DNA from 4 places in the Arthrobacter sp. 05N425 genome. Region 2 is predicted to be linked to each of the others. Evidence: riboswitches for the same ligand, from Rfam matches in the RefSeq annotation. Region 2 holds a riboswitch; each other region holds the start of a gene.
What was found. Region 2 has a riboswitch for thiamine pyrophosphate ahead of AC1DGE_RS03415 (ECF transporter S component). Riboswitches for the same ligand answer to the same signal wherever they lie in the genome.

Region 1 (4,203 bases), on a different contig from region 2:
GCGCGTAGTTTTCGTCCACGGGGCCGGCAGTTTTGGCGCCGCGGCGTGGCCGAAGCAGCACGGCATGGCGCTGAGCTACGACGCCTTGTTCCTGCGGCGGCACGGCTTTGACGCCGTCGCCGAGCCGCAGGAGACGGACTTCGCCGCCGACGCCGCAATTGTGCTGCGGGCCCTGGCCGACGACGGCCGCGGCGCTGCCGGCGGCCACGTGGTGGCCCATTCGCAGGGTGCGATCGCGGCGATGATGGCGGCCGTCGAACGCCCCGACCTGGTGCAGTCGCTGACCCTGGTGGAGCCGGCCTGCCTGTCCTTGACCGCGGAGCTCCCGGCCAGCGCTGCGCACCGGGCGCTCATGCAGCCGCTCTTCGACGTCCGGCACAGCCTCAGCGACGACGACTTCCAGCGGGAATTCGTCCGCCGTGCCTTCGCCGCCGGCGCCCCGGGAGCCATGACGCCGGAGGCCCTCCGGGCGGCGCGCCGGCTGCGGCTGCAGGCACCGCCGTGGGAAGCGCCGCTGCACATCGTTCCCGGCGTGCCCACCCTGGTCCTTACCGGTGGCTGGGAGCCGCTCTACGAGGAAATCGCCGGCTACCTGAGGGAGACGGGCGCCCTGCACCGCACCGCACCCGGAGGGCACCGGCCGCAGGACTCAAAAGAGGGCGACCGCGCCATCCGCACGTTCATCGCCGACGTCAACCGCAGCCGGCACGCCCACGCCTCGTAGGAGTGGCCGGCCGGACGCCTACCCCGCAGGGCAGGCGCCCGGCCGCGGCCTAGGGCTGTGCCTGTGCCTAGGCCTGTACCGCTGACTGTGCGCCCACGGTGGGCTCGGGCAGGTAGACCTTGCCTCCGGCCGCCAGAAATTCGTCGCTTTTCCTCCGCATTCCGTCCGCCAGCTGTGCCAAGGCTGCCCGGGAATCCGCCGAACCGTACTCGTCCCGGATGTCCTGGCTGATCCGCATGGAGCAGAACTTCGGCCCGCACATCGAACAGAAATGGGCTGTCTTAGCCGGCTCCGCCGGCAAAGTCTCGTCGTGGAATGCCTCAGCCGTCACCGGGTCCAGGGACAGCGCGAACTGGTCCCGCCAACGGAATTCAAACCGGGCCTTGGATAGGGCATCGTCGCGTTCGTGCGCTCCGGGGTGGCCCTTGGCAAGATCGGCGGCGTGGGCGGCGATCTTGTAGGTGATCACGCCGGTCTTCACGTCGTCCTTGTTGGGCAGGCCGAGGTGCTCCTTCGGCGTGACGTAGCACAGCATGGCGGTCCCGTAGCGGGCGATCTCGGTGGCGCCGATCGCCGAGGTGATGTGGTCATAGCCCGGTGCGATATCCGTGACCAGGGGCCCCAGCGTGTAGAAGGGCGCGCCCTTGCAGAGTTCCTGCTGGCGCTCCACGTTTTCCCGGACGAGGTGGAACGGCACGTGTCCCGGGCCCTCCACCATGACCTGGACATCGAAGTCCCAGGCCCGTTGCGTGAGCTCCGCCAGGGTGTCCAGTTCGGCGAACTGGGCAGCGTCGTTGGCGTCCGCCGTCGACCCCGGCCGCAGGCCGTCGCCGAGTGAGAAGGCGACGTCGTAGCGGGCGAAAATTTCGCACAACTCGTCGAAATGCGTGTAGAGAAAGTTCTCCTGGTGGTGTGCGAGGCACCACCCAGCCATGATGGAACCTCCGCGGGACACGATGCCGGTGACCCGGTTGGCGGTCAACGGGACGTACCGCAGCAGCACCCCGGCGTGGATCGTCATGTAGTCGACGCCCTGCTCGCACTGTTCGATCACCGTGTCACGGAAGATCTCCCAGGTCAGGGCGTTTGCTTCGCCGTTCACCTTCTCCAGTGCCTGATAGATCGGGACGGTGCCGATGGGGACGGGCGAGTTGCGGATGATCCATTCGCGGGTCGTATGGATGTCGTCCCCGGTCGAAAGGTCCATCACCGTGTCCGCCCCCCATTGCGTGGCCCATTGGAGCTTGTCGACCTCCTCGGCGATGGAACTGCTTACCGCGGAGTTGCCGATGTTCGCGTTGATCTTCACCAGGAACGCCTTCCCGATGATCATCGGCTCGGACTCCGGGTGGTTGATGTTGCTTGGGATGATGGCCCGGCCGGCGGCGACTTCGCCGCGGACAAGCTCGACGTCGCAGTTCTCCCGCAGCGCGACGAAACGCATCTCCGGTGTCACGATGCCGTGCCGCGCATAATGCATCTGGGTAACCGTTCGGCCTTCGACGGCGCGACGCGGCTCGGGCGGTGCGCCCCGCCATTCAGCCGAGGCGGCGCCGCGCCTGACCGCGGACTTGCCGTCGTCGAGCAGAGTGCGTTCCCGGCCGCTGTACGGCTCCGTGTCCGCGCGCCCGGCGATCCAGTCACGGCGGAAAGCGGCGAGTCCCACCACCGGGTCGCTGCCCGGGCCCGCGGTGCGGTAGACCCGGAACGGAGGATTCCCGACGCCGCCAGGGGACGGTGCCAGGGCGATTTCGGTTACCGGGACGCGGATCCCGCCGTCCTCGACGTACGCGAGGGCATGCGACTTCAGGGACTGCGTCACGGTAGCTGCTGCGGCGCTGTTCCCATTCTGGGCAGGGCTCTGCTGTGGATTTGTTGCGCTCAAAGAGATACTCACTTCCTTCGCCGGCATTACCCGGACAGGTTCAACGGTCGCAGGCTGCGTCAGCCCGATCTCAGCCCCTGCAAGGGCACCCGTGTGGTCGTAGACGAAGCTACCACAGCCCGACGGGAAGCCGTCGAGGGGCTGGGGGGCTGGGCAGGCTTGGCCCGCGGATCGCGATGCGGATTAGGCTTTAGGCCATGAGCGGCATCATCGAGTTCAGCGGCCCGGTCCTCACCGGAGCCGACCAAGAGCGGCGCGGGCTGTGGGCCGTGGACGGCCGCCTGACCTTCCGGCGCCCCGCGGCCGCGCCGGACCTGGTCCTGGACGGTTGGGTGATCCCCGGGCTGGTCGATGCGCACTGCCATATCGGGCTCGGACCCGGCGGGGATGTTCCCGAGGACGTTGCCGAGCGGCAGGCCCTGACCGATCGCGACGCCGGTACCCTGCTGGTCCGCGACGCCGGCGCCGTTCATGACACCCGCTGGATCCAGCAACGGCGCGAGCTGCCACGCATTCTCCGCGCCGGGCGGCACATCGCCAGGACGCGGCGGTACCTGCGGGGCTTCGCCGTCGAGGTGGAACCCGAGGACCTCGTGGAGGCCGTACGCAAGCAGGCCCGCGCGGGGGACGGCTGGGTCAAGCTGGTGGGGGACTGGATCGACCGCGACGCCGGCGACCTCGCTGCGAGTTTCCCGGCCCGGAGCGTCAGGGACGCGGTCCGGGCCGCCCACGACGAAGGCGCCCGCGTCACGGCGCACTGCTTCGCGGAGGACACCCTCGATGACATGCTCGACGCCGGCATCGACTGCATCGAACACGGAACCGGGCTGCTTCCCCGGCACTTGCCGCGCTTCGTCGAACAGGGTGTCCCGATTGTCCCCACCCTGATCAACATCGCCACTTTCCCGGACATCGCGGCCCAGGCCAAGGCAAAGTTCCCCCGCTACGCGGCGCACATGCTGGGGCTCTGGGAACGCCGCGCCGAACGGATCCTCGAGGCGTATGAGGCCGGGGTCGCCATCTACGCCGGGACGGACGCGGGGAGTGTGATCAAGCACGGGCGCATCGTCGACGAACTTGAGGCCCTGCACGGCGCCGGGCTCCCCGCCGGCGCCGCCCTCGACGCAGGGGCCTGGGCCGCCCGCGACTGGCTCGGAGCCGACGCGATCACAGAAGGTGCCAGTGCCGACGTCCTGGTCTGCGCCGAGGATCCGCGCGGGAATCTCGGCACCCTGCGCGAGCTCAGGGGCATCGTGCTCCGCGGCGAACTGGTACAGGGGAGCATCCCCGGCCATTAGGAATAAATTGAAGCTTCAAGTAATTTAACTCTACGAGGGTCGCCGAAGGTCGGGGGCCACAGAACCACCGGAGCGTTTCAATGACCGTAGAAGCCAGCACCCAGGATCTCCTTCCTGCCGAACTCACCATGGGCACCGTGATGCTCAAGGTCGGCGACATGAAGCTGATGACGGACTACTACCAGCGCGCCCTCGGCCTCGACATCGTTGCCGAGCAGGACGGCGGGCTCTACCTCGGACGCAAGCTCAAGCCGCTGGTCCACCTGGCACCGGCACCCGGGCTGAACCTGCCCTCC
Region 2 (4,203 bases):
TATATCCAGGCCGTGCTTGGGGACGAGGCGCCGGTTCCGGTAATCGCCCAGCCGATGCGGCAGGAGGGCGGCAAATGACACGGAAGAGGGTCTCGCTGCGCCAGGAGCTGCCGCTGCTGGTCTGGCTCGTTATTGTCTGGGGTGCCCTGTGGCAGGACTTCAGCGCCGGAAACCTGCTCTTCGGCGCCCTGATCGCGGTGGTGGTGGCCCGGCTGTTCTACCTGCCGCCGGTGGAACTGGGGGGCCGCTTCAACGTGCTGCGCGCCGTGCCGTTCGCGCTGGTCTTCCTGGCCAAGGTCGTGGCGGCCAGCTTCCAGGTCCTGTACCTGGCCGTGGTCCGTGGTCCGCGGGTGATCAGCGCCGTCATAGCCGTCCCGCTCCGCAGCCATTCAGACCTGCTGGTGACCGCCACGGGACACGTCATCTCCCTGATCCCGGGGTCCGTGGTGGTGGAGGTGGACAGGTCCACGTCCACGCTCTACATCCACGGCATCAACGTCCGAGACGCCGAGGACGCGGCCAAGCTCCGCAAGGAGGTCCGCGACACCGAGGCCGGGCTGATCCGGATCATGGGCACCAGGGCCGAACTGTCCGCACTGAAGCAGGAGGCCGGGGCATGATGCCGCTGGTTTTGACCATTACCGCGGTCGTGCTGTCGCTCGCCGCGGCCGGCGCGATCATCCGCATTGCGCGGGGGCCCTCGCTGCTGGACCGGGTGCTGGCCGCCGACGTGCTGCTGGCCATCCTAGGCGCGGCGCTGTGCATCGACATGGCCGTGAACCGGCACCTGAACAACCTGATGCTGCTGGTGTCCATCTCGATCATCGGCTTTGTCGGTTCGGTGACGGTGGCCCGATTCGTTGCCGACCGGAGGAAGCAGCCCAATGAGTCCTGACACGATTTCCGCCGACGCCGTAATCGACACCGTCTCGGCCGTGTTCATGGTGGTCGGGGCGCTGATGTCCCTCGGCGCGGCCATCGGCCTGCTGCGGTTCCCCGACCTCATGAGCCGGATGCACGCCGCGACTAAGCCGCAGGTGCTGGGGCTTTTCCTGCTGCTCTGCGCCGTGGGGCTGCAGCTGCGCACCTGGTGGGTGTGGCCGGTGCTGGTGGTCGCGTGGATCTTCCAGCTGCTCACAGTGCCGGTCTCCGCCCACATGGTTGGCCGCGCCGGCTACCGCACCAAGCACCTGCACCCCGAGCTGCTGAGCGCCGACGAGCTGGAAGCCGTGGTGCAGCAGGCGGCCGGCAAGCGCGGATTCACGGACGACGACGACGAGTAACGCCGCCGGCGGCGATATGGCTTAGACCAGGTCCTGGGTCTTGGCGAAGCGGGTGATTGCCCGCTGCGTGCCGCGGTTGGCGAGGACCTGGATGATGGCGCTGACCGAGGCCGAAATGAGGGCGAATGTCAGGGCCTGGCGCAGGGTGGTGGGGACGTCGTCGTCGTGGCCCTTGGGCGGCTTGTTGCCGGTGGTCTTTTCCCAGACGGTGTCGACTACCTTGGTGCCGACGAAGCCGGCGAGGAGGCTGACGCCGGTGCCAAGCAGTTTGATGAAGATGTTCATACTTCGTACTCCTTGCGGGAGGAAACAGGGCTTCCCCTAGCCTAGCGTCCCCGGGCGGCCGAGGATTTCGGTCAGTGCCTCGACCACCAGCTCGTGGTCGTCCTTCTGCGGCAGCCCCGACACCGTGACGGTGCCTACCACCCCGGTTCCGCGCAGGTAGATGGGGAACGAGCCGCCGTGGGCTGCAAACTCCCGCTGGTCGAACCAGGCGTTGTCCTCGATCCTCTGACCGGCAGCGCGCGCCCGCAGGCCCACCAGCAGCGACGGGACTTCATACCGCACCGCGGTGCGCTGTTTGGCCTTGATCCAGCGCTCATTGTCCGGGGTGGCRCCCTCCAGTGCGGCGTGGAAGAGGACCTGATCGCCCTTGCTGATGTCGATGGCGATCGGGTAGGAGCGCTGGCGGCCGAGTTGGACCAGGAGGAGGCCCAGGTCCAGCGCGTCGTCCTTGCTGAAGGACCGGAACTGCAGTTCGTCGATTTCGGCCAGGATGCGGCCGATGAGCGCGGCCAGGGATCCCGGCGGCTGTGGTTCCGCGGAGTCCGGGTCGTACTCGGGGGAAGGCACTGGTGCGTCGGTCATGGGACTCAGCTTCCGTTAGGTGGCCGCCGCTGCGCAAGCCCAACTGACTCGCAGTTGTTGCCGTTATGAGCCCTCAAAACGACAACGACTGCGAGTCACTTGGGAGTGCCGCCGGGTGTAAACTAAGCCAGCCCACAAGGGCGATTTAGATACGACAGGGGAGCGCCGCCGTCGGGCATCACTGGAGAAATCCAAGGTAACCGTAGGTGGGCGCTGAGAGTGCGGACAGCCGCAGACCCTCGAACCTGATCCGGTTAGTACCGGCGCAAGGGAGTCGAGTTCTCAGGGTGCCCGGCACCCGTGGCTAAGGCCGCGGTGCCGCCGGAGCACCCTCCCCTCCTGTACCTCAGGAGGACGATATGACTGACATTTCTGCGAAGCAGACACTGACCACCGGCAAATACAGCTGGCGCGTGGTCGACATTGTGGTGGCCGCGTTGATCGCTGTTGCCGGCGGTGTGATTTTCTGGGCCTGGTCCCAGGGTTCCAACCTTGTTTCCGTCCCGCTCAACGCGGTCTACCCGCCGCTGACCGGGCTCTACGCCGGCGGCTGGATGATCCCGGCGGTGCTAGGCATGCTCGTTATCCGCAAGCCCGGGGCGGCGCTGTTCTGCGAAGCGGTGGCCGCCACCGGCGAGCTGATCATGGGCTCGCAGTACGGCACCACCGTGCTGATCTCCGGCATCCTGCAGGGCCTGGGCGCCGAACTCATCTTTGCCGCGTTCCTGTACAAGAAGTTCAACCTTCCGCTGTCCCTGCTGGCCGGTGCCGGTGCGGGCCTGTTCTGCGGCCTGAACGACTCCTTCCTGCCCTGGGGCTGGAACATCGCGTACGAAACCGGTGACAAGCTCGCCTACATCGTCTTCTGCGCCATCTCCGGAGCGGTGATTGCCGGGGGACTGTCCTGGCTCGCCACCCGCGGCCTGGCCAAGACCGGGGTGCTGGCCTCGTTCGGGTCCCGCAAGGCGGCATCGGAACCCGTCTTCTCCTGATGCCCGCACACGCATGAGATCTGTCGACGACGTACGCCCGGCCGCGGTCAGCGCCCGCGGCTGGGGCTGGCGGCACGCCGGCCGGGCCCGGCCCGCCGTGAGCGGCCTGGACCTGGACATCCGCCCGGGCGAGCGCGTGCTGTTGCTGGGCCCGTCCGGCGCCGGCAAGTCCACGCTGTTGCACGCCCTGGCCGGTGTGCTGGGGGACAGCACTGCGGCAGCCGCGTCCGCTGGTGCTTCCGCTGATGCCGAGGACTCCGATGAGACCGGCAGCCTGCTGATCGACGGAGCCCCGCCCAGGGCCCGGCGCGGGCGGGCCGGGCTGATGCAGCAGGACCCGGAGACCCAGGTGGTGCTGTCGCGGCTCGGCGACGACGTGGCCTTCGGGGCCGAAAACCTCTCGGTCCCCCCGGCGGACATTTGGCGGCGGGTGGGGGAGGCGCTCGACGACGTCGGGCTGGGCGGCCTGCCGCTGCAACACCCGACGTCGTCGCTCTCCGGCGGCCAGAAGCAGCGGCTGGCGCTCGCCGGGATCCTCGCGATGCGGCCCGGGCTGCTGCTCCTCGATGAGCCCACCGCCAACCTTGACCCGGCCGGTGTCCTGGAGGTCCGCGACGCCGTGGGACGGTGCCTGGACAAGACCGGGGCCACCCTGGTGGTGGTGGAGCACCGGGTTGCTGTCTGGAAAGACCTTGTGGACCGGATCGTCGTGCTGCAGCCCGGATCCGCCACGGACTCCGCCGTGCTGCTGGACGGGCCCCCGGACCTGGTCCTGGAGCAGGCGCGGGACATGCTCATCTCCGCCGGCGTCTGGGTGCCGGGCCATGTGCCCGCCACCCGGGCCCGCCGCGGCCGAACAGGACCGGAAGGGGACGCCGGGGCCGGCCAGCTGCTGCTGGCCGCAGAGGAACTGGCCGTGTCCCGCGAACGGCCCCGCCGCACCGGTTTGCTGCGGGGCTTCAGCACGGTACCGCCCGTCCCGGTGCAGTCCGGCCTCACGGCCCGGGTCCGGTCCGGCCAGGCGCTGACCGTCACCGGCCCCAATGGCTCCGGGAAGTCGA
Region 3 (4,203 bases), on a different contig from region 2:
CACGTCCACCAAGATCCTCGCCCCCGAGCTGCTCTACGGCGAACCTGACCTGACCATCAAGGTGGTCCGCGACGTTTTCAACGAGGACTTCTCCAAGCTGATCGTCTCCGGCGAGGAAGCCTGGGACACCATCGAGGCCTACGTCACCTACGTGGCACCGGACCTGGTGGGCCGGCTTGAGAAGTGGACCAAGGACACAGACATCTTCGCTGCGTGGCGCATCGACGAGCAGATCCACAAAGCACTGGACCGCAAGGTCTTCCTGCCCTCCGGCGGCTCGCTCGTGATCGACCGCACCGAAGCCATGACCGTGGTGGACGTCAACACCGGCAAGTTCACCGGCAGCGGCGYCAACCTCGAGGAAACCGTCACCAAGAACAACCTCGAAGCGGCCGAGGAAGTCGTCCGGCAGCTGAGGCTGCGTGACATCGGCGGCATCATCGTGATCGACTTCATCGACATGGTGCTGGAATCCAACCGCGACCTCGTGCTGCGACGCATGGTGGAGTGCCTGGGCCGGGACCGGACCAAGCACCAGGTTGCCGAGGTGACCTCGCTGGGCCTCGTGCAGATGACCCGCAAGCGGATGGGCACCGGGCTGCTCGAAGTCTTCGGCGAACAGTGCGAGGCCTGCGCCGGCCGCGGCATCGTCACCCACGACGAGCCCGTGGAACACCGCCGTGCCAACACCGTCGCCGCAGAACACCACGTCCCGCGGACCGAGCACCAGCCCGCCGCACGCAGTGAGCGCAAGCGTCGCCGCGGCAAGGGCGGCCAGGGCGGCGAAGCCATGCCGTCCGCACCCGTCGCCGTGCACGCCGAGCCCACCGAGGCGGAGCGCCACGCCAAGGCAGAGGCGACGCGCGCCGCGCTGGCCAACATCGCCGCCGCGGCGCACGCTGCCCACCTGCACGACGGTGAAGCGACAGCAGCTCCCGACGCCGAAACCCGCCAGGCCGCGCTCGACGCCGCCGTGGAACTCGCTTCGTCGGAGGAGGCGGCGGGTCGTCCCGCGGCCGTGCTGACCTTCGGCGGCGAACAGGTTGCCTTGCCCTTCGTCGAGCACGCCGAGGAAACCCCGCAGCCCGCGCTGACCCTGGACCTGCTGACCGAAGCGTTCGCCCACCTGGGCGACGCCGAGACCGGCAAGCCAGCCGCCGCGGCTCCGGTTGCCGAGTCGCCCGCAGCCGAGGTTCCCACGGCCGAGCACGCGGCGGAGCACGCTGCGCCTGCAGCTGCAGCGCCGTCCCGCGCCACCCGGGGCCGCGGCCGCGCCAGGACGGCGCGGATCCAGCCGCCGAGTGTACGTACCGCCGAGGCCGAGGCCCCGGCCCGCCAGGAAGCCCGCAAGGCTCCTGCGGCCCAGGCCCCGGCCCGCCAGGAAGCCCGCAAGGCTCCTGCGGCCCAGGCCCCGGTACGCCAGGAAGCCCGCAAGGCCCCTGCGGCCCAGGCCCAGGCCCCGGACACCACCGGACCCCGACGGGTGCGCCGGAACCGGAGCGCCAGCCGAGCCCAGGGCGCCGCCAACGAGACGTCCGTGCAGCAGCGCGAGACCGCTCCGTCGGTTGAGGCCGTCTCGGTCCATGAGGCCAAGGCCCCGGAGCCGGCGAAGGTGACCGCCAAGCCCGCCGCCAACGAGCCGATCATCCTCGGCGTCGGCGTCCCGGCGTCGGAGCTCTAGGACCAAGCAGGCACCACCACTCGCGGGTTCCGTCCACGTAACATCACGTCGACCCCGGACGGAACCCGCGAGGGCGTTAAGGGGACAGGCTGAAATTTAGCGGGGTTGCCGGCGAGGAACGCTAGGCTGGGGGACTGACACGGGGTGCCGCGCATCGAGCCGGCTGAGATCCAGACCCGTTGAACCTGTCCGGTTAGCACCGGCGAAGGGATGTCTCTTGTCTTCAACAACCCAGCCTGCATCGGCGCAGCCTGCATCTAGCCGAACCTCAGCCATCCTGCAGTCCGTCTTCCCGGAGCCCGACGGCGGGGCCCCAACGCCGCCGCGGATTCCGCGGGTGCTGGCCATCGCGGGCTCGGACCCCTCCGGCGGCGCCGGCATCCAGGCCGACCTGAAGAGCATTGCCGCGAACGGCGGCTACGGGATGGCTGCCATCACGGCACTGACCGCCCAGAACACCCAGGGCGTCCGGTCGGTGCATGTACCGCCGGCAGCGTTCCTGACCGCCCAGCTGGAGGCCATCAGCGACGACATCACCATCGACGCCGTCAAGATCGGTATGCTCGGCGACGACTCGGTGATCGACGCCGTCCGGGCCTGGCTCGAAAAGGTGCGCCCCGGCGTCGTGGTCCTGGACCCGGTGATGGTGGCGACGAGCGGCGACCGGCTGCTCCAGGAATCGGCCGAGACCGCGCTGCGGGCCCTCTTGCCACTGGCGGACCTCATCACACCGAACCTGGCCGAGCTGGGCATGCTGCTGGGAGCGCCGCCCGCCGCGGACTGGGCCAGTGCGCTGGAACAGGGCAAGCGGCTCGCGGCCCTGGCCGGCACCACGGTGCTGGTCAAGGGCGGCCACCTGCCGGTCGACGGCGCCCAGAACGACGGCGGTTGCCCGGACGCGCTCGTCAACACCGGGGGACTGCTCGGCCAGGAGACGGTGGTGGTGCCGGGCGAGCGGATCGACACCCGCAACAGCCACGGCACCGGCTGCTCCTTGTCCTCGGCGCTGGCCACAGTCCAGGCCCGGACGGGGGACTGGGAGGCGGCGCTGCGGGAGGTCAAGCCGTGGCTGCTGGGTGCGTTGCGGGATGCCAGCCGCCTGGAGGTCGGATCCGGCAACGGACCCGTGCACCACTTCCACCACCTGCAGCACGCTGCGGCACCCCAGCTTCCTGCCGAGGGCGAGTTCGCCACGCTGCTGGCAGGGCACGCGGCGGACGGGCTGGACGCGATCTACGGCCTGGACTTCATTCGGGGGCTCGCGGACGGTACCTTGCCGGAACCCGAGTTCGCCTACTACCTCGGCCAGGACGCCCTGTACCTCAACGGCTACTCCCGGGTGCTGTCCCGCGCGGCGGCCCTGGCGCCGTCGGAAGCCGAACAACTCTTCTGGTCCCGCTCGGCGCAGCAGTGCCTCGAAGTCGAATCCGAACTGCACCGGAACTGGCTGGCCGGCCGCGCCGTCGAGACCCAGCTGGGACCGGTGACCAAGGCGTACGTGGACCATCTGCACGCGGCATCGCTCGCCGGCAGCTACGGCGTGCTCGTGGCCGCGGCGCTGCCGTGCTTCTGGCTCTACGCGGAGGTCGGCGCCACGCTGCATCGCGAGTTCCTCGCTGCCGGCGCACCGGCAACGCATCCCTACGCGGAGTGGCTGCGCACCTATGCGGACGAGGCCTTCGCGGAGGCGACGCGGCAGGCGATCAGGTACACGGACGCGGCGGCCGGTAGAGGCTCCGAGGCGGAACGCAGCGCCAGGCGGTGGCGTTCAGGCAGTCCTCCCGCTACGAGGCGGAGTTCTTCGACGCGCCGAGGCTGCACGCCTGAGCCGCGCTACGCGAAGCAGCCGGTAGGATAGTTGGGCGCGGTTCCGGAAGTCGCTGCGGCACCATAACTTTGGCCCCCGGGCGCAGGGTGTGGCGTCCGTCACGCACTACCTGCCGGGACCAGCCTCGTTTGCGGCCGAAGGCAAAATTAGCGTAGTCTAGATCTTCGGTGCTTACGCCAACACTTGGGTTATGACCTTGAGGAACAGTTCACCCGTATTACGGGCAGGACTTTTCCGCAGGATAGCTCATGGGTTCCCCCGGGGAATCCACCGGCGTTGAGGCACAGCGTGAGCCGGTCCAAGCATTTGGGCCCCAGGTTCCGCACGCAAATCTAGTAATAAACGTCGAGAGAAGTGAGTTCCCCAGTGGTGTACGCGATTGTCCGCGCAGGCGGCCGCCAAGAGAAGGTTTCCGTTGGAGACTTCGTTACCCTGAACCGCGTCCCCGGTGGAGCCGGCAGCACCTTTGAGTTGCCCGCACTGCTCCTGGTGGACGGTGACAAGGTCACGTCTGCAGCCAAGGACCTGGCCAAGGTAACGGTTACGGCTGAGATCCTCGAAGACCTCCGTGGTCCGAAGATCGTCATCCAGAAGTTCAAGAACAAGACCGGTTACAAGAAGCGCCAGGGTCACCGTCAGGAACTGACCAAGGTCAAGATCACCGGTATCAAGTAACTAACGTTACTGTTCAGGT
Region 4 (4,203 bases), on a different contig from region 2:
GGACGCCGGGTCGATGGTCACGAACTCCACGTGAGTCAAATCCAGTTCCGGCAGCTCGTGGGAGGCGACGGCCGCCTCGGCGTCCCGGAGCACGGCTTCCGGAAACGGCCCGGGCAGCTCCAGGACGGTGCGCAGTGCGTTGAGCGCCTGGGCAAGCTGGTTCTTCTGCTGGCGGACGCTCGGAGTCAGGCGATGATGAGACACGGAATCAGGTTAGCCCGATTTCCGCTACTAGTCTTGAAGCATGAGCACCTCCCCGGCCGAGCCCGCCCGCTACAACCGTTTCCTCCGGGACCTGCTGGGCGTGATGGCCTACGGGGAGCTCTCGGCCTTCGAACGGCTCTCCTCCGACGCCCGGTATTCGCCCACCCTGCACGACCGGGCGGTGCTGGGCGGCCTCGCCGTCATCGAGTTCCAGCATTTTGAACTGGTCTGCGCGAAGCTGGCGGAGATGGGCATTGACGCGGAGGAGGCCATGCTGCCGTTCCAGCCTTCGGTGGACCACTTCCATGAGCGCACCCGCCCCGCCGACTGGCACGAGTCGCTCATGAAGGCCTACGTGATCGACACGGTCTCCGCGGACTTTTACCGGTCCATTTCGGGCTATGTCGACGCCGGGACGGCCGGGCTGATCGAACTGGTCCAGGCGGCCGGGGACGCGACGGTGGTGCTGCGGGACCGGCTCAAGGCCGCGCTCGCCGACGATCCGCGGCTGGCGTCCCGGCTGGCCCTGTGGGCTCGGCGGTTGCTCGGCGAAGCGCTTACCCAGGCCCAGCGGGTCAGCGTGGAGCACGCCTTCCTCGGCGGCCTGACCGGCACGGACGAGGACCGGGCCGGTGAACTCGCCCGCGCCCTGACCGCCGAGCTTGCCGCCGCCCATTCCCGTCGGATGTCAGAGCTGGGACTAGCCGGCTAGTTGTCCGCGGCGCCGCTGTGGACGTCGGCGTCGGCGTCCGCCCCGGCGTCGAGCGCGGCGAGCAGGGCACGCGCGGCCCCGGCAGGATCAGCGGCCTCGGTAATCGCCCGGACCACCACAATCCTTCTGGCTCCGGCGTCGACCACCTGGGCCACGTTGCCCAGGTCGATGCCGCCGATCGCGAACCACGGCACCACCCCGGCGACTTTCCCGACGTCGGCGGCCTCGGCCCGGCCGATCGCCGCGGCGGCGTAGCGCACCAGGTCCAGCCCGACGGCGGCGCGGCCCGGCTTGGTGGGGGTGGCCCAGACCGGGCCCACGCAGAAGTAGTCCAGCCCGCCCCGGCCCGGGGACGCCGCGATGGCCGCATCCACCTGTTCCGGCGTGTGCGTGGACATGCCGATCACGGTGCCCTTGCCCAGGAAATCCCGTGCCGCGGCGAACGGGATGTCCTTTTGCCCAATGTGGAACACCGGCGCCCCTGCCAGTGAGGCCAGGTCGGCACGGTCGTTTACCGCCCAGAGCCGGCCGTGCCGCCGCGCCACGGAGTGCAGGACCTCCAGCAGCTCAAGCTCCTCGGCCGCCTCCAGCGACTTGTCCCGCAACTGGATGATGTCGACGCCGCCGGAAAAGGCGGCGTCAACGAAGTCCTCGAAGTCACCGCGCTCCTTCCGGGCATCGGTGCACAGGTACAGGCGGGCGGTGGTGTGGACATCCTGGCTCATGCCCCAAGCCTAGTTCCTCTAAACTGGGCGCATACCGCGGGAGCCCGCGCGGGCCGCCAGACGTCCGACGGGCTGAGAGGGCGTCAGAGCCGACCGCTTGACCTGATCCGGCTAGTACCGGCGTAGGGAAGGAACCCATGGACGTATCCGTCGCACCACCCGCCACACCACCGGGCCCATCCTCGGATTATTACGACGTCATCGTGATCGGCGGGGGAGTGATCGGCCACGGCATCGCCTGGGAGGCCCGCCGTTCGGGCCGTACCGTCGCGCTGGTCGACGACGCCCCCGGCACCGGCGCCAGCTGGGCTGCCGCCGGCATGCTGGCGCCCGTGAGTGAACTCCACTACCAGGAGGAGGAGCTACTGGCCCTGATGCTGGAAGCCTCAGGGCTGTGGCCGGAGTTCGCCGCCGGCCTGGCCGGCGGCAGCACTGACGGCGGCGGCACTGGATATCTCACGACGCCGACCCTCGCCGTCGGCGCGGACGCGGCCGACCGCCGGGCGCTCGCCGACCTGCGGGCCGCGCAGCAGGCCTGCGGCCTGGCCGTGGAGCCGCTGACCGTCCGTGAAGCACGCAGCCGCGAACCGTTGCTCAGCCCCGGTATCTCCTGCGCCTTCGACATCCCGGCCGACCACCAGGTGGATCCGCGCCGGTTGCTGGCCAGGATCGGTTCACTGCTGGCTGCCGACAGCCGGTTCACGGCCGTGCCCCGCCGCGCGGCCGGGCTGCTCTGGCGCGGCGGCCGCGTCGCCGGCATCCGTTTCGAGGGCGGCGGAGAGCTCCGCGCCGGCGAGACGGTCGTAGCCAACGGTCTGGCCGCGGCGGAACTGCAGGGCCTGCCCGGGGGATTGTCCCTGCCGCTGCGTCCGGTTTACGGGGACATCCTGCGGCTCCGGGTCCCGGCACGGCTCCGGCCACTGCTGCGCTCGACCGTGCGGGGCCTGGTCCGCGGGGTTCCGGTCTACATCGTCCCGCGGGAGGACGGCACGGTCGTGATCGGCGCAACCCAGCGGGAGGATGCGCCCTCCGAGGCTGGCGCCGTCTCTGCCGGCGGCGTGTACCAGCTTCTGCGCGATGCCCAGCAGCTGGTCCCGGCCGTTGCCGAGCTGGAACTGCTCGAGGCCACGGCGCGGGCACGGCCCGGGACCCCGGACAACGCCCCGCTCCTGGGGCGCGTGGCCAGCGCCGGATCCGGACAGGACGTCGAGGGACTCATCGTTGCCACCGGGTTCTTCCGGCACGGGGTCCTGCTCACCCCGGCGGCCGCCGCCATTTGCCGGGCGTTGCTGGACGGAGAGCCGGACCGGCGCTGGGAGGGCTTCCGCCCGGACCGCTTCTCCAGCCGCCGCCCGGTTTCTCCAGCCCCCGGCTCATCCGAGCGGGACGCTTCACCCGCGGACGCTCCAGCGAAAGACAGGACGACAGCATGAATATCAGGCTCAACGGAGCGCAGCACGCCCTCGCCGACGGCGCCACTATCAGCGCCTTGGTCAGCGGGGTGACCGGCCGGACGCTGGCCGCCGACGGCCGGGCCACGGACGGCCGGAAACTGGGCGTCGCCGTCGCCCGCAACGCCGAGGTGGTGCCGCGCAGCCAGTGGCACGCGACCGCGCTCGCCGAGGGCGACGACGTCGAACTCGTTACGGCAGTACAGGGAGGATAGAGGGCATGGAAGCAACAGCAATGCAGGAAACGCAGCAGGCACGCCGGGATCTGCTGACGGTTGACGGAGTGGAACTGGGCTCCCGCCTGATCATGGGCACCGGCGGTGCGCCGAGCCTGGACGGCCTCGGAGCCGCGCTGGTGGCCTCCGGAACGGAACTCACGACGGTGGCCATGCGTCGCTACTCTCCGGCCGAGAGCGGCTCGTTGTTCCAGTTGCTGGCGGACCACAACATCCGGGTGCTGCCCAACACCGCCGGATGCTTCACCGCCCGGGACGCCGTCCTCACGGCCGAACTGGCCCGCGAAGCGCTGGAGACGGACTGGGTGAAGCTCGAGGTGATCGCGGATGAGCACACCCTGCTGCCCGACGCCTTGGAACTGGTGGAGGCAACCGAACAGCTGGTGGCGCGCGGCTTCAAGGTCTTCGCTTACACGAATGACGACCCGGTCCTGGCCCTCCGGCTGGAGAACCTCGGCGCCACGGCAGTGATGCCGCTGGGCGCCCCGATCGGCACCGGCCTGGGCATCCTGAATCCGCACAACATTGAACTCATCGTCTCCCGTGCCTCGGTGCCGGTGGTGCTCGACGCAGGAATTGGCACCGCCTCCGACGCCGCGCTCGCGATGGAACTGGGTTGCGACGCCGTGCTGCTCGCCACCGCCGTGACCCGTGCCCAGGACCCGGCGCTGATGGGTGAGGCGTTCCGGCACGCCGTCATCGCCGGCCGGCTGGCGCGGCGGGCCGGCCGGATCCCGCGCCGCGAGCATGCCCTCGCGTCGTCCGCGATGGAAGGACGCGCCGAGTTCCTGTAGGGGCCCCGGCGCCGCTCCCGTCCAGGCCCGTTCGCCTCGCCAAACCGTGATTAAAGGCACTGTTGAAGATTAAATCCAGTG

Region 1: it holds a riboswitch for thiamine pyrophosphate, as region 2 does, so the genes downstream of both, thiC (phosphomethylpyrimidine synthase ThiC) here and AC1DGE_RS03415 (ECF transporter S component) in region 2, are expected to answer to the same signal.
Region 3: it holds a riboswitch for thiamine pyrophosphate, as region 2 does, so the genes downstream of both, AC1DGE_RS02545 (bifunctional hydroxymethylpyrimidine kinase/phosphomethylpyrimidine kinase) here and AC1DGE_RS03415 (ECF transporter S component) in region 2, are expected to answer to the same signal.
Region 4: it holds a riboswitch for thiamine pyrophosphate, as region 2 does, so the genes downstream of both, thiO (glycine oxidase ThiO) here and AC1DGE_RS03415 (ECF transporter S component) in region 2, are expected to answer to the same signal.

The regions. Positions count from the first base shown of each region.
Region 1 covers NZ_JBFTMU010000001.1:642,904-647,106, reverse strand. The annotation lists gene AC1DGE_RS03005 (alpha/beta fold hydrolase) at 1-724, shown strand, start outside; gene thiC (phosphomethylpyrimidine synthase ThiC) at 792-2,636, opposite strand; TPP riboswitch at 2,605-2,712, opposite strand; gene AC1DGE_RS02995 (amidohydrolase family protein) at 2,807-3,907, shown strand; gene AC1DGE_RS02990 (VOC family protein) at 3,988-4,203, shown strand, end outside.
Region 2 covers NZ_JBFTMU010000002.1:38,893-43,095, forward strand. The annotation lists gene AC1DGE_RS03385 (Na+/H+ antiporter subunit D) at 1-78, shown strand, start outside; gene AC1DGE_RS03390 (Na+/H+ antiporter subunit E) at 75-620, shown strand; gene AC1DGE_RS03395 (MrpF/PhaF family protein) at 617-895, shown strand; gene mnhG (monovalent cation/H(+) antiporter subunit G) at 885-1,283, shown strand; gene AC1DGE_RS03405 (DUF4235 domain-containing protein) at 1,305-1,568, opposite strand; gene AC1DGE_RS03410 (heme-degrading domain-containing protein) at 1,605-2,150, opposite strand; TPP riboswitch at 2,297-2,440, shown strand; gene AC1DGE_RS03415 (ECF transporter S component) at 2,510-3,142, shown strand; gene AC1DGE_RS03420 (ABC transporter ATP-binding protein) at 3,156-4,203, shown strand, end outside.
Region 3 covers NZ_JBFTMU010000001.1:555,319-559,521, reverse strand. The annotation lists gene AC1DGE_RS02550 (Rne/Rng family ribonuclease) at 1-1,681, shown strand, start outside; TPP riboswitch at 1,812-1,909, shown strand; partial or broken gene AC1DGE_RS02545 (bifunctional hydroxymethylpyrimidine kinase/phosphomethylpyrimidine kinase) at 1,956-3,508, shown strand; gene rplU (50S ribosomal protein L21) at 3,876-4,184, shown strand.
Region 4 covers NZ_JBFTMU010000003.1:43,024-47,226, forward strand. The annotation lists gene AC1DGE_RS05810 (RNB domain-containing ribonuclease) at 1-204, opposite strand, end outside; gene AC1DGE_RS05815 (ferritin-like fold-containing protein) at 245-916, shown strand; gene thiE (thiamine phosphate synthase) at 913-1,641, opposite strand; TPP riboswitch at 1,668-1,788, shown strand; gene thiO (glycine oxidase ThiO) at 1,779-3,074, shown strand; gene thiS (sulfur carrier protein ThiS) at 3,071-3,307, shown strand; gene AC1DGE_RS05835 (thiazole synthase) at 3,313-4,122, shown strand.